DNA from 3 places in the Bacillus sp. JZ34 genome. Region 1 is predicted to be linked to each of the others. Evidence: riboswitches for the same ligand, from Rfam matches in the RefSeq annotation. Region 1 holds a riboswitch; each other region holds the start of a gene.
What was found. A riboswitch is a leader RNA that binds a small molecule or an ion and turns the genes downstream of it on or off. The one in region 1 is predicted to bind S-adenosylmethionine.
Positions count from the first base shown of each region.

Region 2: another riboswitch for S-adenosylmethionine. It lies ahead of M1D90_RS00915 (5-methyltetrahydropteroyltriglutamate--homocysteine S-methyltransferase); the one in region 1 lies ahead of M1D90_RS15670 (bifunctional homocysteine S-methyltransferase/methylenetetrahydrofolate reductase).
Region 3: another riboswitch for S-adenosylmethionine. It lies ahead of metK (methionine adenosyltransferase); the one in region 1 lies ahead of M1D90_RS15670 (bifunctional homocysteine S-methyltransferase/methylenetetrahydrofolate reductase).

Region 1 covers NZ_CP096403.1:3,079,061-3,082,337, forward strand. Annotated here, with positions in the region: partial or broken gene M1D90_RS15660 (CvfB family protein) at 1-315, opposite strand, end outside; gene M1D90_RS15665 (YajQ family cyclic di-GMP-binding protein) at 456-947, shown strand; SAM riboswitch class I at 1,025-1,136, shown strand; gene M1D90_RS15670 (bifunctional homocysteine S-methyltransferase/methylenetetrahydrofolate reductase) at 1,215-3,044, shown strand; gene metH (methionine synthase) at 3,037-3,277, shown strand, end outside.
Region 2 covers NZ_CP096403.1:194,033-197,309, forward strand. Annotated here, with positions in the region: gene M1D90_RS00915 (5-methyltetrahydropteroyltriglutamate--homocysteine S-methyltransferase) at 111-1,241, opposite strand; SAM riboswitch class I at 1,315-1,424, opposite strand; gene M1D90_RS00920 (DUF3298 and DUF4163 domain-containing protein) at 1,743-2,426, shown strand; gene M1D90_RS00925 (chorismate--pyruvate lyase family protein) at 2,525-3,055, opposite strand; gene M1D90_RS00930 (LacI family DNA-binding transcriptional regulator) at 3,252-3,277, opposite strand, start outside.
Region 3 covers NZ_CP096403.1:1,091,940-1,095,216, forward strand. Annotated here, with positions in the region: gene pckA (phosphoenolpyruvate carboxykinase (ATP)) at 1-1,208, opposite strand, end outside; SAM riboswitch class I at 1,403-1,540, shown strand; gene metK (methionine adenosyltransferase) at 1,872-3,074, shown strand; gene asnB (asparagine synthase (glutamine-hydrolyzing)) at 3,219-3,277, shown strand, end outside.

The DNA of each region.
Region 1 (3,277 bases):
TCGCAACGAGGGCGTCCTTCGAGAGCCCGACATCGACGAAAACCCCCATGCCGCTGACGGCATCAACGACTTCCACCCAGCCGTACTGTTCAGCGCTGATCATCGGCTTTCTCATCGTAGCCGCCAAGCGATCTTCATGATCGACATATAAAAAGACATCGACCTCTTCTCTGTCTTCAATATCCTCCGTGATCTCGCTCTGATGCAGAAGGACCGCCGTTTCGCCGTCCGTCAAAAAGTAACCGTAATCGGCTTTATGATCTATTTTCAATGTTAGCTGCTGTCCTGGTTTCATACTGTTTCTTCCTTTCTTATCCGCCTGTTTTTCTTTTTCTTATTATTCCTCCAATGTTAAAATTATTGCCGGATCGCGGCCAGGCAAACCGCTCGATATTGGAAGTTTCACCTTATTCTACTATAATTGACTCATAAGTAAAATGGATGGAGGTTTTCACATGGCGAAAGAAAGCTCATTTGATATCGTCTCAAAGGTTGAACTGCCTGAAGTTCAAAACGCAATTCAGACCGCTCTCAAGGAAATCGGCACACGCTATGATTTCAAAGGGTCAAAAAGCAGCATCACACTCGAAGGAGACGAGCTCGTTCTCGTATCGGACGACGAATTTAAAATGAACCAGCTGAAAGACGTGCTTGTCGGCAAACTGATCAAGCGGAACGTCCCGACGAAAAACATCGAATACTCAAAGCTTGAGAACGCTTCAGGCGGCACGGTCAGACAGCGCGGAAAACTAGTTCAGGGCATCGACAAAGAAAACGCGAAAAAAATCAATAACCTGATAAAAAAATCGGGTCTGAAAGTTAAATCGCAAGTGCAGGATGATCAAGTCCGCGTAACCGGAAAAAATAAAGACGACCTTCAGCAAATCATCGCGATGGTGAGGGAAGCCGACCTGCCGATTGATGTCCAATTTATAAATTTTCGATAAATTCTTAATTTACTGTTGATTATTCTCCCGATTTTCGGTAAATTGAGTAAAAGTAATCAATAGAAACTAAATAGCTGTTCTTATCAAGAGAGGCAGAGGGACTGGCCCGATGAAGCCTCAGCAACCGGTGAATGAATATTCATGACCAAGGTGCTAAATCCAGCAAGCAGTCTGCTTGGAAGATAAGAAGACGGACAATGTCGATGAAAAGTCTTCTGCTTCACAGAAGACTTTTTTGTTTATCAAAAATGCTTAAGGGGGAAAACGATGGGTTTTTTGGAGGATATAAAAAGCAAAACGTTAATCGCGGACGGCGCAATGGGCACACTTCTGTATTCCTACGGGATCGACAGGTGTTTTGAGGAACTGAACATCTCCAAGCCCGAAGAAGTGAGACGCGTCCACGAAGCATATGTACAGGCCGGCGCCGATATCATTCAAACGAACACGTACGGCGCAAACTTCATCAAGCTGTCCAGATACGGGCTCGAAGACGAAACAAAACAAATCAACGAAAAAGCGGTCCGTCTCGCCCGCTCCGCCGCCGGTTCTGCTTATGTTCTCGGTACGCTCGGCGGAATCCGGACGTTCAACAAAAACTCGTATTCTCTCGAGGACATTAAAAGAAGCTTCCGCGAACAGCTCTATCTTCTGTTAAATGAGCAGCTGGACGGACTTCTGCTCGAAACCTATTATGATTTAGAAGAAGCGCGCGAAGTTTTAAAGATTGCCAGAAAGGAAACAGAGCTGCCAATCATTTTGAATGTCTCAATGCACGAAGAGGGCGTTCTTCAGGACGGAACCCCGCTTGCGGACGGCCTGAAGCAGCTGGCATCCCTCGGCGCAGACGTCGTTGGCATCAACTGCCGCCTCGGCCCTTATCATATGATCAGAGCGCTTGAAGAAGTCCCGCTTTTAGAAGACGCCTATCTTTCCGTCTATCCGAACAGCAGCCTCCCGTCCCTTGTCGAAGGCAGGCTTGTTTATGAGACAGATGATGAATATTTCAGGGAAAGCGCGGAGGAATTCCGCAATCAAGGCGCACGGATCATCGGCGGCTGCTGCGGAACCACGCCGAACCACATCAGGGCGATGGCTGAGGCGGTCAAAGGGCTTCCTCCAGTCACCGAAAAGCACGTGAAAATCAGAAAGAAAGCGGCGCTTGCTGTTCAAAACGAAAGGACAGAGCCCGTTCTCGACGATCTGGCCAAGCAAAAACGGTCCATTATCGTCGAACTCGATCCTCCAAAACAATTAAACTTTGAGAAATTTTTGCACGCCGCTAAAGAGCTTCAATCAGCCGGAATCGATGCACTGACATTGGCGGACAACTCGCTTGCCACACCGAGGATCAGCAATGTCGCCTGCGGCGCGCTCTTAAAACAGCGCCTCGATATGAGGTCGCTGATCCATATTACATGCAGAGACCGCAACCTGATCGGCCTGCAGTCCCATCTAATGGGGCTCGATACACTGGGGCTGTCAGACGTGCTGGCGATTACCGGCGATCCGTCGAAAATCGGCGACTTTCCGGGAGCGACTTCCGTCTATGACCTGACATCGTTCGATTTGATCAGCCTGATCAAACAGTTTAACGAAGGCTTGTCATATTCAGGTAAACCGCTCGGCAAGAAAACAAATTTCTCAGTGGCGGCCGCCTTCAATCCGAATGTCAGACACATTGACAAAGCGGTGAAACGGCTTGAGAAAAAAATCGCCTGCGGCGCAGACTATTTCATTTCCCAGCCTGTCTATTCAGAGGAGCAGCTCATCAAAATCCACGAAGAAACAAAGCATCTTGAAACACCGATCTATATCGGCGTCATGCCGCTGACCAGCAGCCGCAACGCGGAATTCATCCACAACGAAATCCCCGGCATCAAACTGTCCGATTCAATCCGCGAAAAGATGGCGCTGGCGGGAAATGACAAACAAAAACAGGCCGAGGAAGGGCTCGCGATCGCCCGCTCCCTGCTTGATGCGGCGTGCGACCTGTTCAACGGCATTTATCTGATCACACCGTTTTTGCGGTCTGATTTAACCGCCGAACTGACGGCATATATCCACCAGAAAGAAAAGGAGAAAACAAATGTCTAACATCAATGACCAGCTGAAGAAAAAAATCCTCGTCCTTGACGGTGCGATGGGAACGATGATCCAGAATGCCGGTTTGTCCGCCGCTGACTTCGGCGGCGAGACCTATGAAGGGTGCAATGAATTTCTAAGCATCACGGCACCTCATATCATTCAGGGCATCCACGAAGCCTATCTGGCCGCTAAAGCCGATATCATCGAAACCAATACATTCGGAGCCACACGGCTCGTTCTGG
Region 2 (3,277 bases), 1.5 Mb from region 1:
AGAAGCCAAATATGATCAAACTATGAACAAATCAAGAAGGAATTTTAAATTGTATAGAGGGGCAAAAAAAAGAGACATGCCGTCAGGAGGCATGTCTCAAATATGAGGTGTTATTTCCATACGTCTTCTGCGATCTCGACGACATGACGCAGTTTTTCCCATTGCTGCTCTTCTGTCAGGAGATTGCCTTCTTCTGTGGAGGCAAAGCCGCACTGCGGGCTTAGGCACAATTGGTTCAGGTCGACGAAGCGAGCTGCTTCGTCGATGCGCCGCTTAATATCATCCGGGTTTTCAAGCTCTCCGAATTTTGATGTGATCAGGCCGAGGACGATCTGCAAGTCTTTCCGTTTGACATAGCGAAGCGGTTCGAAGCCGCCGGAGCGCTCGTCATCAAATTCAAGGAAAAGTCCGTCTAAATTGAGTCCGTCGAAAATCGTTTCTGCAGCCGCATCGTAGCCGCCTTCCGCCACCCATGTTGACTGGAAGTTGCCGCGGCAGATGTGCATGGTGACCGTCAAATCGTCCGGGCGTCCTTCAACTGCTTCATTAATCGTGTTGGCGAAGGACTGGCGCAGTTCATCAGGCTGGCGGCCGAAGGCTTTGATCTGCTCATGTCCTTTGTCTGAGAAAAATACCGACCAGGCCGTGTCATCCAGTTGCAAATAGCGGCAGCCGGCATCGTAAAATGCGCGGATCGCTTTTTTGTAAGCCTGCGCGACATCGTGATGGAACTCATCCAGATCCTCGTACGGGCTTTCTCCAAGTTTTCCTCTGAAAAACAGCATATTCGGGCTCGGAATCGTCATTTTCGGCGTATGTGTGCCCGCAATATCATGAAGAAATTTATAATCTTCCAGCATCGGATGGTTTGTAAAATCGACTTTGCTTGTTACTTTGATTCCGCGCGGCTTCGTTTCAACATTATGAAATTGAATGCCCTTGTCCGCTGTATATCCTTCTACGCCGTCAAGCCCTTCAAGAAAATCGAAATGCCACCATGACCTGCGGAATTCCCCGTCAGTAACGGCTTTAAGGCCAATTTCTTTTTGCTTTTCGACAATGCGCTTGATCTCTTCGTTTTCGACTTCGCGCAGTTGTTCAGCGCTAATTTCACCGTTCGCTTTTTGAATACGCGCTTTTTTTACGGGCGCAGACCTTAAAAGACTCCCCACCTGATCAGCTCTGTACGGTCCGATTTTTTTCCCAGGCGTTTGCTTCAGTACATCGGTTGATTGTGTCATGCTTCATCCCTCTTTCTTTATAGACATAAAAAAGCTCTTCCCGATAAGGAAGAGCTTGATATATTCAATCTCCTCCTTATCTTCAAGAGCACGAACATGCTCTTAAGGATTTAGCACCATTCTGTCATAGACAGCGGTTGCCGGGTTTCACAGGGCCAGTCCCTCCACCACTCTTGATAAGGAAAACCTTTTTATGCAATTTTTTAATAATTTTAATATTAATACTTTTTATAAAAATGTCAATGGGTTTAAAAAAACTATTTGGTTTTTCATTTTCTTCTTCTGCGGTTAAACCGGAGGGCGTATCGAATCAGCGTAAGAATTTTTTGTCAAGACAGTCTTTCAAATGGTCAACAAGGTGCTGAACGAACAGGGTGAATTAGAATATTTTTCAATTTTTATCTCCGAAAATAGAAACTTTCTCGCGAGTTTACCGGTCTATCATGTGTACCTGATTTCAAAATGGGTATGATAAACAATGACAGATTAAGGAGGGTTCTTATGAACAAAAAAACAGTGTTTAAAGCGTTAGGTATGCTGATAACAGGGGTATTGTTTTTTGCGCTGTACGGTGCGGCCGCACTTCCTTCTGCACACGCGGCAAATGAAAAAAAGCCGACGGTCACGAGCCATACTTACAAAAACATTAAGGCTTTGAAATACCCGCAGGTTGCAAATGTAAGCAGCAAATCTCTCCAAAATAGGATCAACAAAGATTTTAAACGTTATATTGAGCAGTCCTACAAAGATTATGTAAAAAACAAGAAAGACGGCCAACAGCACGGATACCAAACAGATTATCAAACGTCCTTTGAAGTGAAATACTGGACCGGCCAAAAGCTGAGCATTCTGACAAGTAATTACGTCTACTCCGGCGGAGCGCACGGAAATACGGCAGTCCGCTCTTTCAACTATGACCTTGCCTCTAAAAAGCGGGTGTATTTATCAGATATCTTAAATACAAAATCGAAAATGGATAAGACAAAAACATACATTTACGACTATATTCAAAAACACAGCGACATTTTCTTCCCGGATGTGAAGAAGAAAGACATCGTCCTTGGTAAAAACACGGCTTTTTATTACACAAAAGACGGCATTGCGATCGTCTTCCAGCAATACGATGTCGCTCCTTATGCTGCCGGAAATCCGGTCGTTGCCGTGCCGAAAACGGTGTATCAATAAATAACAGCCCCTGTTTCGCAGGGGTTTTTGTTTTGAGGGAAGAAGGAATGGGGAGGTTATGGAAGCCTTTTCATGAAGTGGCAGCTGACGGGCATGATTCAGCCCGCAGTCCGTTCGCAGATTTTTTCTAAATCGAATAGCTCGCAGACATAGAACATGCACTGCCGGCCGCTGATAATCTGATATTTTTTAAAAGCATATGTCCGGTCTGCTGAAACAGGTACATGTTGTGTGAAATGTTTTCCCAGGCAGTCGCCCGTACTGAAAATTTCACGCCTTGACTCCAGTTCTGCAATGATTTTCCCGATGGGAAGCCTTTCTGCCTGCAAATCTTGTTTGATGGCGGGCGGCAGTAAGTTTGTTTTAACATAGACATAATTATAAGATAAATAATCATCGCCTGTTTTCAAAGAGGAAGTTCTAAACAAGATGTCATCATCGCGTTGAAACAGCCTCGCTTCTTCAGGTGACAGCTTGTCATAATCAATATTATTTTGCTGAAAAACTTCGATTTCGGCTTTGCCACCGATCAGCGTTTCAATCGCTTTGGTTGTTGAACCATCGGTTTTGGTTAACATGTCTTTTACAATAGCAACTAGAGTTTCAGGAAAAAAGTGGCTTACGCTCAATGAAAGGCACCCCCGTACCAAAATTAGAATTTTTTGAAAACTTGTCTTTAAATTTATCATGTGGAGATGCGTTTGTCTAGAAAAATAAGTTAAATTTTAGGTTAGTAATGTAAATTTTATATTTTTAACAATTGGATAGATCAGGATATGTATGGAAAAAGGAGACGTCAATGTCTCCTTTTTTTGTGCGATTCATTTAAGTCGTCTCTCCTTCTAAAAGCT
Region 3 (3,277 bases), 2.0 Mb from region 1:
GCAGGGAGCGGAAGGAACGGGGAACCGAAGCAGGTCGAGAATGTGGCTTCAGGAGCGGTGATCCCGCGTTCGGTGCCGGCGAGCTTGCTTGTATATCCGCTCAGGAAATGATACATGGCTTGTTCTTTCGTTAACTTGCTGATCGGAGGAAGCACGCCGAAAGCATCTGCCGTCAGAAATACAATGGTCTGCGGGTGTGCTGCGATGCTCGGCTTGACGATGTTGTCAATCGCATCAATCGGGTAAGCCGCTCTCGTGTTTTCCGTATAGAATGCGTCGGAATAGTCCGGCTCCCCGGTTTTGCCGTCAACCACGACATTTTCAAGAACGGAACCGAAGCGGATCGCATTGTAAATCTGCGGTTCTTTTTCTTTGCTTAAGTTAATGCACTTGGCGTAGCAGCCTCCTTCAATGTTGAAAACGCCTGTGCTGGACCAGCCGTGTTCGTCGTCACCGATCAGCTTCCGTTTCGGATCGGCGGAAAGCGTCGTTTTGCCTGTGCCTGACAATCCGAAGAAGAGAGCTGTTCCGCCTTCCTCGCCAATGTTTGCCGAACAGTGCATCGGTAAAATGTTTTGTTCAGGAAGAAGATAATTCATAATAGAAAAAATCGATTTTTTCATCTCGCCGGCATATTCGGTGCCTCCGATTAAAATCGTACGCTTTTCAAACGACACGATGATAAATGTTTCAGATCTGGTCCCGTCAATGAGCGGATCGGCTTTGAAATGCGGAGCGGAAAGAATCGTAAACGGCTGTTCTTCAGGTTTTTTATCATGTTCTTCAGGTCTGATGAACAACTGTCTTGCAAACAGGTTGTGCCAGGCGAACTCGTTGACAACTGTAATCGGAAGCCGGTATTTTTCGTCTGCTCCTGCAAACCCTTCAAATACATACAATTCATCGCGTTCCTTTAAATAGCTGAGCACTTTTGTGTACAGCCGGTCAAAGGCGGCTTCTGAAATCGGCTGGTTTACTGCGCCCCAATCGATTTTGTCCTTTGTGCTCGCTTCTTCCACAATGAATTTGTCTTTTGGCGAGCGGCCGGTGTATGTACCGGTTGTAGCCCGCACGGCTCCGGAAGATGTTAAGACTCCTTCTTTGCGTTCAAGGACTTTTTCAACCAAAAGGGGAACGGATAAGTTCAGCTGAACGTTTTCGCCCATTAATAACGTTTGTAAGTCAGTTGTTAAATCTACAGAATTCATAAAAAACCTTCCTTTGCGTGTTTTTTAATGTGTATAACATTAATGTAGAATTAGTATAACACATTTACTCTTATAGTCTATACCGTTTCTTCATTTTTCGTTCGGGTTTTTTCTCGAAAGACAAGTTTAAATTTATTGCGGCCGATATTGACATAACAAGCCATTTTAAGATAAGATATTTCATTGAGCGGATACTCTTATCCCGAGCTGGTGGAGGGACAGGCCCAATGAAACCCAGCAACCGGTTTCTCTTATTAATGGAAAAAAACAGTTTCTGAGACAACTACGGTGCTAACCTGATGCAAGGTGTTCAATACCTTGAGCGATAAGAGTGAAAGGCACGCAATACCAGACCCTTTCCTCAGCGAATAGGAAAAGGTTTTTTTATTGCATAAATCGAGATCCAAAAATTGCTAAAAAAACTGCCTTCAGGAGGAAGGTACTGGGCGTTTTTCACAGGACGTGAAAGGTCTAGCCGGGCAGCCAGTCAGGAAAAATTCTATTAAGAGGAATTTTGACTTAGAATCTCGTCAAGAATAGCATATGGAAATTGTTTCAAAACGAGAGCGTATGAAGCCCGAGTATCGTCATATAATCAAGAGGGACGAGATCCGTATCATACTTAAGATCACGGCTGATCTTCATATACAGGAGGAAACATAAATGAGCAAAAACCGTCGGTTATTTACATCAGAGTCAGTTACGGAGGGACATCCGGACAAAATTTGCGACCAGATTTCGGATAGTATATTAGACGAAATTTTAAAGAAAGATCCGAATGCCCGCGTTGCCTGTGAAACATCTGTGACAACCGGATTGGTGCTGGTAAGCGGTGAAATCACGACGTCCACTTACGTCGATATTCCGAAAACAGTCCGCGAAACGATTAAAGAAATTGGCTACACACGTGCAAAATACGGTTTTGATGCCGAAACTTGCGCGGTCTTAACGTCTATAGATGAACAGTCGCCAGATATTGCAATGGGAGTCGACCAGGCGCTTGAAGCGCGTGAAGGAGCAATGAGCGACGCTGAAATTGAAGCGATCGGAGCCGGAGACCAAGGTTTAATGTTCGGTTTTGCCTGCAACGAAACAAAGGAACTTATGCCTCTGCCGATTTCGCTTGCTCATAAATTGTCTCGCCGTTTGACAGAAGTCCGCAAAGAGGAAATTCTGCCGTATCTTCGTCCGGACGGAAAGACACAGGTAACTGTTGAGTATGATGAGAACAACAAGCCGATTCGCATCGATACAATTGTCATTTCGACTCAGCATCACCCTGAGATTTCGCTTGAACAAATTCAGCGCAATCTGAAAGAGCATGTCATCAACCCGGTAGTGCCAAAAGAGCTGATCGATGAAAACACGAAGTACTTCATTAATCCTACGGGCCGTTTTGTTATCGGAGGACCGCAGGGGGATGCCGGTTTAACAGGACGCAAAATCATCGTTGACACCTATGGCGGATATGCCCGTCACGGCGGCGGAGCGTTTTCCGGTAAGGATGCGACAAAGGTTGATAGATCTGCAGCTTATGCTGCGAGATATGTAGCGAAAAATATCGTCGCCGCAGGCCTTGCTGATTCCTGTGAAGTGCAGCTTGCCTACGCGATCGGTGTCGCACAGCCGGTATCCATTTCAATCGATACATTCGGTACAGGCAAAGCCAGTGAAGAAACATTGATCGAAGTGGTTCGCAAAAACTTTGATCTAAGACCTGCCGGCATTATTAAAATGCTCGATCTTCGCCGTCCGATTTACAAACAAACGGCAGCTTACGGACATTTCGGCCGCCTCGACCTCGATCTGCCTTGGGAGCGCACAGACAAAGCAGATCAGCTGAAGAAAGATGCATTAGGAGAATAACAACTGCATAGCCGCTTTCATAAGCGGCTTTGTTTTTCGATGGCAAAAAGCGGGCGGATGTGAAACGTTTTTCTTTAAACACTTGTCTAATCAAGAAGCAGACTTTGATTTCTGCACGAAATTTAAAAAATCGGAGGCAATACTATGTGTGGATTTGTAGGGGTATTCAATCATCGCCCATCATCCGAGACAGCAGCCCAGGA